One region of the Aliiglaciecola sp. SL4 genome, then DNA from elsewhere that is predicted to be linked to it. Evidence: predicted binding sites of a transcription regulator. Region 1 holds the regulator's gene; the other holds the start of a gene.

Evidence for each region. The regulator sigma-54, encoded in region 1, starts transcription at its own class of promoters, with help from an activator protein. The targets are predictions, from matches to a motif close to GTTGGCACGNNNNTNGNNT.
Region 2: a site for sigma-54 is predicted at 2,064-2,082, ahead of fliE (flagellar hook-basal body complex protein FliE). Genes of this name have one in related genera too.

What each region holds. Positions count from the first base shown of each region.
Region 1 is NZ_JBGOSE010000013.1:27,070-31,504, forward strand. It holds gene lptC (LPS export ABC transporter periplasmic protein LptC) at 1-17, shown strand, start outside; gene lptA (lipopolysaccharide transport periplasmic protein LptA) at 4-576, shown strand; gene lptB (LPS export ABC transporter ATP-binding protein) at 576-1,301, shown strand; gene AB6T38_RS16015 (RNA polymerase factor sigma-54) at 1,363-2,841, shown strand; gene hpf (ribosome hibernation promoting factor) at 2,869-3,156, shown strand; gene AB6T38_RS16025 (PTS sugar transporter subunit IIA) at 3,175-3,621, shown strand; gene rapZ (RNase adapter RapZ) at 3,618-4,435, shown strand, end outside.
Region 2 is NZ_JBGOSE010000003.1:78,331-82,765, reverse strand. It holds gene AB6T38_RS05755 (PAS domain-containing sensor histidine kinase) at 1-515, shown strand, start outside; gene AB6T38_RS05750 (sigma-54-dependent transcriptional regulator) at 512-1,855, shown strand; gene fliE (flagellar hook-basal body complex protein FliE) at 2,170-2,490, shown strand; gene fliF (flagellar basal-body MS-ring/collar protein FliF) at 2,510-4,213, shown strand; gene fliG (flagellar motor switch protein FliG) at 4,222-4,435, shown strand, end outside.

The sequences.
Region 1 (4,435 bases):
AATATGCGCCTCGTTAGCGCTTTAATCATCAGCTTAGTGTTTAGCGCTGCTGTTAGCGCCGGTGAAAACGACTTTAATTTACCTATCAAAGTTGACTCTAAGTCAAACTTCTTTGATGGCAAAACCAAAACTTCAATTTTTAGAAAAGACGTTAAAATTACCCAAGGCTCCCTTGAAATTTTAGCCGATGAGGTTGAAGTCATAGCCGGCTTAGGTGAAGGTAAAGAAGTATTTATTGCCCGAGGTAAACCGGCAAAGTATAGCCAAACCCTTGATGACGGAAGTAAGATCAGCGCTGCGGCTAATGAAATAAAATACGAAGTATCCAATCGAACTTTAACATTAAATGGCTCAGCTGAATTGAATCAGGATAGCAGCCTTGTTAAAGGTGAATCCATCCAATTCAATATGGAATTGGAACAATTAATAGCTGAAAGCAACAGTAATGCAGAGGGCGGAGTGACCGCTATTTTTCAACCTGAGAGTATCCGTAAACGTCAGGAAGAAGATGCAGAAGAAAAATCGAATGATTTAGAACAGCAAGGCACTGACAAGCTGCAGGATGAGCAACCTTAATGGCAACGTTAAAAGCGATTAACCTAGCTAAATCATACAAATCTCGACAAGTAGTACGAGATGTTAGTTTAGAAGTGTCTACAGGGCAGATTGTTGGATTGTTAGGCCCCAATGGTGCAGGCAAAACAACGACTTTTTATATGATTGTAGGGCTTGTTCCTTTAGATAAGGGCGATATTTATATTGACCAAACAGCACTAACTTTACAGCCTATGCACATTCGAGCTAGAAAAGGAATTGGGTATCTTCCTCAAGAATCGTCTATATTTCGTAAACTAACTGTTTATCAAAATATCATGGCAATTTTACAAACCCGAAAAGAATTGAGCTCAGACCAACGAGAAGAACAAGCAGATGCATTGCTTGACGAGTTTAATATAAATCATATCCGTAATAGCCTAGGCATGAGTTTATCTGGAGGAGAACGCAGAAGAGTCGAAATAGCACGGGCCCTGGCCGCCGCACCCGAATTTATTTTATTAGATGAACCTTTTGCAGGTGTGGATCCAATTTCTGTAAATGATATAAAAAAAATAATTCAACACCTGCGCGATAGAGGTATTGGAGTATTAATAACTGACCATAATGTACGTGAAACCCTAGACGTGTGTGAAAAAGCGTATATTGTAAGTCATGGTGAATTGATCGCTTCTGGAACTGCAGAAGAAGTTTTAAATAATCAACAAGTCAGAGATGTATACCTTGGCGAGCAATTCAAGCTATAGTACAGGTATGTTGTTTTTAACCAAAGCTTTGTGGCTAAACAAGTAAGAATATAAAAACTAAATGAAACCCTCGTTACAATTAAAATTCAGCCAGCAACTAACAATGACGCCTCAATTGCAACAGGCTATCCGTCTATTGCAGTTGTCAACGCTGGATTTACAACAGGAAATACAAGAAGCTTTAGAATCCAACCCGCTTTTAGAAGTAGAGGATGGTTCGGACATCCCCACAGGAGATTCCGCATTAGCAGATAGTAATGATAAATTTTCGGAAGAAACCGTATCCGCAAGTTCTGACTCAATGGATACAAACGAGGCATTAGAAAAAGCAGATATTCCGGACGAATTACCCATAGATAGCACTTGGGATGAATATATCAGTGCATCTTCAGCACCCGCATCAATTAGTGGTGGCAGCGGTGGTGATGATGATCAAATTTTCCAAGGTGAAACCAGCGAAAATATACAAGATCATTTGTTATGGCAAATGCGCTTAACCCCCTTTTCCGAAGTAGATACCGCTATAGCCATTGCCATTATCGACTCAATCGATGAATCTGGATATTTAACCATTAGCACTGAAGAAGTACTCGCTAGTCTCGACCACGAAGAGGTTGAACTTGATGAAGTTGAATGTGTTCTAAAACGCATTCAAATGTTCGATCCTATAGGTTCTGGTTCTCGAAATCCTCAAGAGTGTTTAATGGTACAAATGAATCAATTTGCCCCAGGTACACCTTGGCTAAATGAAGCTAAATTATTAATTAGTGAATATGCAGACCTTTTAGGTAGCAAAGATTACCGAACGTTAATGCGCAAAACTCGTTTAAAAGAAGACGATTTACGCGAAGCAATGCGTTTGTTGCAAACATTAAATCCTCGTCCTGGCAGCGCGCTGATAATTGGTGAATCCGAATACGTGATTCCTGATGTTTCTGTAATGAAAAAAAATGGCCGTTGGCAAGTAGAGTTAAACCCCGACAGTTTGCCTAAACTAAATGTTAATCAGCAGTATGCAGCGATGAGCCGCAATGCTAAAAACACCAGCGACAGTCAGTTCATACGTTCACATATGCAAGAAGCCAAGTGGTTTATTAAAAGCCTCGAAAGCCGAAACGACACATTGCTCAAAGTAGCCAACTGTATTGTTCAGCAACAAGTCGGATTTTTCGAACATGGTCCGGAAATGATGAAACCAATGGTGTTAAATGATGTCGCAGAAATGGTGGATATGCATGAATCAACTATTTCCCGTGTCACTACACAAAAATATATGCATACACCAAGAGGAATTTACGAACTGAAGTACTTTTTCTCCAGCCATGTTGCCACAGACTCTGGCGGAGAGTGCTCTTCAACGGCAATTCGCGCACTAATTAAAAAACTTGTCGCTGCAGAGCTTCCAACTAAGCCACTTAGCGATAGTAAGATTGCTGATCTACTGGCTGACCAAGGTATACAGGTTGCCCGTAGAACAATAGCAAAATACCGGGAGTCTTTATCGATCCCACCGTCTAACCAACGCAAGAGCCTGCTGTAGGCTCGTTAACAGAAGGAATACGCTAATATGCAAATTAACCTTACTGGCCATCATGTAGAAATTACAGATTCATTGCGAGATTATGTAGACACTAAATTTACGAAGTTAGAAAGGCATTTTGATCACATCAACAATGTCCATGTCATTCTCAATGTCGAAAAGCTTAATCAAAAAGCTGAAGCGACAGTTCATCTTAGCGGAGGCGAAGTTTTTGCAACCTCAGAACATAACGATATGTACGCAGCCATTGACGGATTAATAGATAAGCTTGATCGACAGGTGATCAAGCACAAGGAAAAGATTAAACGTCATTAACATATATTAGATTATTTAATGGAAATTAAAGACATCCTTTCCTCTGACTGCACAAGTTGTGCAGTCCAGGGGACAAGCAAAAAACGAATCCTTGAAACTATCAGCCTATTAGCGGCAGAAAAGATTGACGGTATTGACCAAACTACGATTTTGAATAGTTTAGTCAGTCGCGAAAAAATGGGTAGTACAGGAATCGGCAATGGTATTGCGCTGCCCCACGGCAGATTAGCTGGGTTAAAAGACGTAGTCGCAATATTAATTACCAGTGATCCTTCCATCAATTTTGACGCAGTCGATAATTGTCCTGTAGATATATTTTTCGCTATTTTAGTACCAGAAGATAAAGCCGCCGGACACCTACAAACCTTGGCCACTATAGCAACAAAGTTAAGTGACAAAGAGGTTCTTAAACGCATTCGCTGTGCTGAAGATAACGGACAGTTATACGAGGCAATTGTTTCATGAAGCTGATTATTATAAGTGGTCGCTCCGGTTCAGGAAAATCAATTGCACTGCGCTCTTTAGAAGATTTAGGCTATTATTGTGTTGATAATATCCCTGTTAACCTTCTGCCTACCCTTACTCATACAGTTATGGATGAGTATGACCAAGTTGCGGTAAGTATTGACGTAAGAAACCTTCCCAAAGTATCTGGTGAATTGGTGGAAATCCTCGATTACCTGCCTGCAAACTGGGATATGACTATTGTTTATTTAGATGCCAGTGATGACATACTAATTAAGCGTTTCAGCGAAACCCGTCGCTTACACCCGTTATCACGTCAAAACAAATCGCTTTCCGATGCCATTCAAGCTGAAGGTCAACTTTTAGCTCCTATAGCAGAACGTGCTGACTTATATTTAGATACTGACAAGCTTTCGGTTCATCAATTAGCTGAGTTAGTTCGTGAACGCATTCTAGGAAAGAAAAGCTCAAGACTGGTTTTAGTATTTGAATCTTTTGGATTTAAATATGGCATACCTAAAGATGCCGACTATGTTTTTGATGCGCGATTTTTACCTAACCCTCATTGGGAACCGGACTTAAAACACCTAAGTGGATTAGACTCACCAGTTGAAATATTTTTAGGTTCACAACCCATAGTGACTAAATTTATTTGGCAAATCCAAAACCTCATATCAACTTGGCTTCCCCACCTAGAAAGAAATAACCGAAGTTACGTCACAGTTGCAATTGGCTGTACCGGTGGACAACATCGTTCAGTTTATGTTGCTGAGTCATTAGCAAAAACATTCTCAGCCTCTCACCCAGATGTGCA
Region 2 (4,435 bases), on a different contig from region 1:
TGTTGTTTGCTAAAAGTGGTGAAGAGCAAGTGGTACAAAACATCTCTGTAACAGAGCTAATATCAGAATTATTGGTTTCCTCAGAGAATATGGTTCAACAAGCTAACGCCCAGTTAATCGTCAAAGATATTGACCCACAATTAACAATATTAGGCAATAAACCCGCGCTTTTGGGAGCACTGCAAAATATTATTCACAATGCGATTCAAGTCCAGCCTGAAGATTGCCAAATAACTATTAGTTGTTTGAACGACAGTCAACAGGTGAGCTTGCACATCCAAGATAACGGTCCGGGCGTTGATACACAGTGTTTAAATCGCATTTTTGAGCCTTTTTATACCTCAAAAAGTCATGGTACAGGCTTAGGGCTTTCAGTAGTCGCAACTGTGGCTAAGTCCCATGGTGGCTCGGTTACTGTGTCAAATATGCCAGGCGCAGGAGCATGTTTTAGCCTCATGTTACCTATTATTAATTCAAGTCAAGCAACTAAACAGGCTTTGGGAGAGAAATCGTGAGTCAGACCAGCATATTAATTGTAGAAGATGATGCCGGGTTAAGAGAGGCATTGGTCGATACCCTATTACTAGGTGGTTACGAGGTTATAGAGGCAAACTCGGCTGAACAAGCGATGGTCAAACTAAGTTCACATAAAGTCGACTTGGTCGTAAGTGATATTCAAATGGGCGAAATGAGTGGCCTAACCTTATTGCGCAGTATTAAAAATAAATACCCTAACTTACCGACTTTATTGATGACGGCTTATGCAACAATTGATGATGCAGTACAAGCAATGCGCGATGGCGCAACTGATTATTTATCAAAACCATTTAGTCCCGAAGTACTACTAAATTTAGTGGGACGTTATGCTCCAGCTCAACAAGTTGAATCCCGCAATCCTATTGCTGCCGACCCAACAAGTATTAACTTGCTTAATTTAGCGAAGAAAGTCGCTACCTCGGATGCAACAGTAATGGTTTTAGGACCTAGTGGTTCGGGTAAGGAAGTGTTAGCGCGATATATTCACGATCAGTCTAGCCGCAAAGATCAGCCATTTGTTGCTATTAATTGTGCTGCCATTCCTGAGAATATGTTAGAGGCGACTTTGTTTGGCTATGAAAAAGGCGCCTTTACCGGTGCATTGCAAGCCTCTCCGGGTAAGTTTGAATTGGCCCAAGGCGGCAGTATTTTATTAGATGAAATTACTGAAATGGATTTAGCACTGCAGGCAAAACTATTGCGTGTATTGCAAGAAAAAGAAGTGGAAAGATTAGGTGGCCGCAAAACCATTGCATTAGATGTGCGAGTGATTGCCACTAGTAACCGTGATTTAAAACAAGTTGTCAGTGATGGTAAATTCAGAGAGGATTTATACTACAGATTAAATGTTTTCCCATTAATGTGGCATCCATTGGATAAGCGAGCAGGGGACATAGTACCCCTAGCTGAACACATGATAGAAAGGCATTACAACGGTAATCAGCCTGCTCCGAGCTTAACCGCTTCAGCTAGAAGTAAATTAATGCAACATGTTTGGCCGGGTAATGTACGAGAGTTGGAAAATGTGATCCAACGCGCGTTAATTTTATCTGATGGTGAAACGATTGACGCCAATGATTTGATGATCGAAATTGAGACTGGCCAAACTATGGTGGCTGAGCAAGGAAATCAAGCCGAGGTAGATGATAGTAAATTAGGCAGTGAATTACGTCATCAAGAACATCAAATCATTCTAGACACTTTGCAGTCGTGCAACGGTCGACGCAAAGATGTAGCCGAACGACTGGGCATTAGTCCTCGTACCTTGAGATACAAATTAGCTCGTATGCGCGAAGTGGGGATCGAACTACCTGCTTAGTGATTTAATATCCCAAAAATAGCCGTTAACCAACGGCTATTTTTTTAGTTTTTTTGATGAGTTCATACCTCTTCAAACCCTCCTGTTAACCTACTCCGGTAAATCTCAAAGCATTACTCAGCTTAGTCAGGCTTAAGTCGTGGGGAAACGGCACTCCGTCAATAAAATGACAAACACCATAACTTATTGATATTTATAGATATAAAAGGTTGGCATTGAGTTTGCTTAGTCAAGCTATAGCTGTAAAAGAATTCATGCTTTGCCATTTTTTTTGACATTCGCAAAGCCTATTGATTTGACCACCGGAGCGACACATGGAAATCAAAGCACAATCTTTATATCAAGAAATGCAGGCAATGGCGTCCAACGCACAAATGGACGTTGCGCAGCTTCCTGGCACCAATCCTTCTTCACACAACTTTGCCGAAATGTTAGGTCAGGCCATAAACACTGTGAACGATATGCAGCTCGATGCAAAAAACAAACAAATCGCATTTGAGATGGGTGATCCCAATATGAGCCTTGCTGATGTGATGTTGACCAAAGAGAAGTCAGGCATTGCTTTTGAAGCTACCGTGCAGGTACGCAACAAAGTGCTAGAAGCATATAAACAAATCATGAACATGCCCGTTTAACTTAGCAAGAGGATAACTCGTGGCCGAGGCAACTAGCACTGAGCTTGCACTTAGTGACAATGACAATTATTCAGATTCCACAGAACTAGAGCATAAATCTGGTTTTATGGACGCATTAGGCAATGTAGACATTATGCGTCAAGTGACCATAGTGATTGCGCTAGTGATCTGTATCGCTATTGCGATTTTTATCGTGATTTGGGCACAAGAACCTACTTACCGTCCTTTGGGGAAAATGGAAACCCAAGAACTTATTGAAACCCTCGATTACCTTGATCAGAATTACCCCGACTACATACTTGAAGGTAACGTTGTCAAAGTATTGGAAAGCGACTATAAAGCGATCAAATTAAATATGACTCGCCAAGGTCTTTCTTCTTCCTCTGAAAACACCGGTGCTGAAATTATCATGCAAGATATGGGGTTTGGGGTTTCTCAGCGAGTTGAAAAAGAGCGTTTAAAGCATGCTAGGGAACAACAAATTGCGCGTACCATTGAAGAAATAAATGGCGTTAAACGGGCTAAAGTACTCCTTGCTTTACCGGTCGAAAATGTTTTTGCACGAAGAGAGAAGAAAGCCAGTGCCACTGTCGTTGTTACCTCTGGGCGTGGCTCTAGTTTGTCCAATGAAGAAGTGGATGCCATTATTGATATCGTCGGTTCAGCGGTGCAAGGCATGGAACCAAGTCGAGTTACAGTAACAGATAGCAATGGTCGTTTACTTAATTCAGGCTCTCAAGATGCAGCTTCAGCTCGTTCTAGAAAAGAATATGAATTAGAAAAACAACGGGAAAATGCGTACTTAGAAAAGATTGATTCTATCTTAATACCGGTTTTAGGACTCGGTAATTACACCGCACAAGCGGATGTAACAATGGACTTTACCGCTGTTGAACAAACCCAGCGCCGTTACAACCCAGATTTGCCGGCTATACGCAGTGAGATGCTGGTGGAGGAAAATAGTGTCGGTGGCGCAATTGCTGGTATTCCAGGTGCCCTAACCAATCAACCTCCATTAGACTCTAACATCCCGGAAAATGCCACTGGTAGTAACTCACAAACAACCTTACCCGGTAGAAATTCAAAAGAAGAAACCCGCAATTACGAATTAGATACTACAATTAGTCATACTAAACAGCAGACTGGCTTTATTAAACGATTGAGCGTGTCTGTTGCTGTCGATTATGTTAACCAAGTGGCGGAAGATGGCACACAGTCCTCGTCACCAAGGGAGCAACAAGAGCTGCTTAATATTCGTCGTTTACTGCAAGGTGGGATAGGGTTTGATGTCACCCGAGGAGACTCCTTAGAGGTGGTAAGTATTCCATTTAGTCGTGACAATGATTTTGTACCTGTTGAAGTCCCTTATTATAAAGAAGAATGGTTTGCGCAAACGGTAAAAGTAGCGGCTGGTGCCCTTATTATTATCGTACTAATATTTGCTTTAGTTAAACCTATGTTGAGTCGACTAATTAATCCTCAAGATACCACTGAAAGCGACGACTTTGATGTTGATAGCGCTTTGGACTTAGGAGATGAAACTATTAGTATGTTGTCTCAAGAGTTTGATGAAGGACAAGTTGGTTTTGCGGCTGATGGTTCTTTGATGCTACCTGATTTACACAAAGATGAAGATGTATTAAAAGCGGTTCGCGCTCTAGTCGCCAATGAACCTGAATTATCAGCTCAGGTAGTCAAAGGCTGGTTAATGCAAGATGAGTAGGAATAGACATGCCTGAAGAAGAATTACCAGAATCCAGCGGCTATGACGTTGGAAAATTAGAAGGTGTAGATAAAGCCGCTATTTTACTTTTGAGTTTATCAGAAGAGGATGCTGCGCAAATTCTTAAGCATTTAGAGCCCAAACAAGTACAACGTTTAGGGCAAGCCATGGCGCAAATCGATGATATGACCCAGCCTAAAATTACCGCTGTGCATAAACACT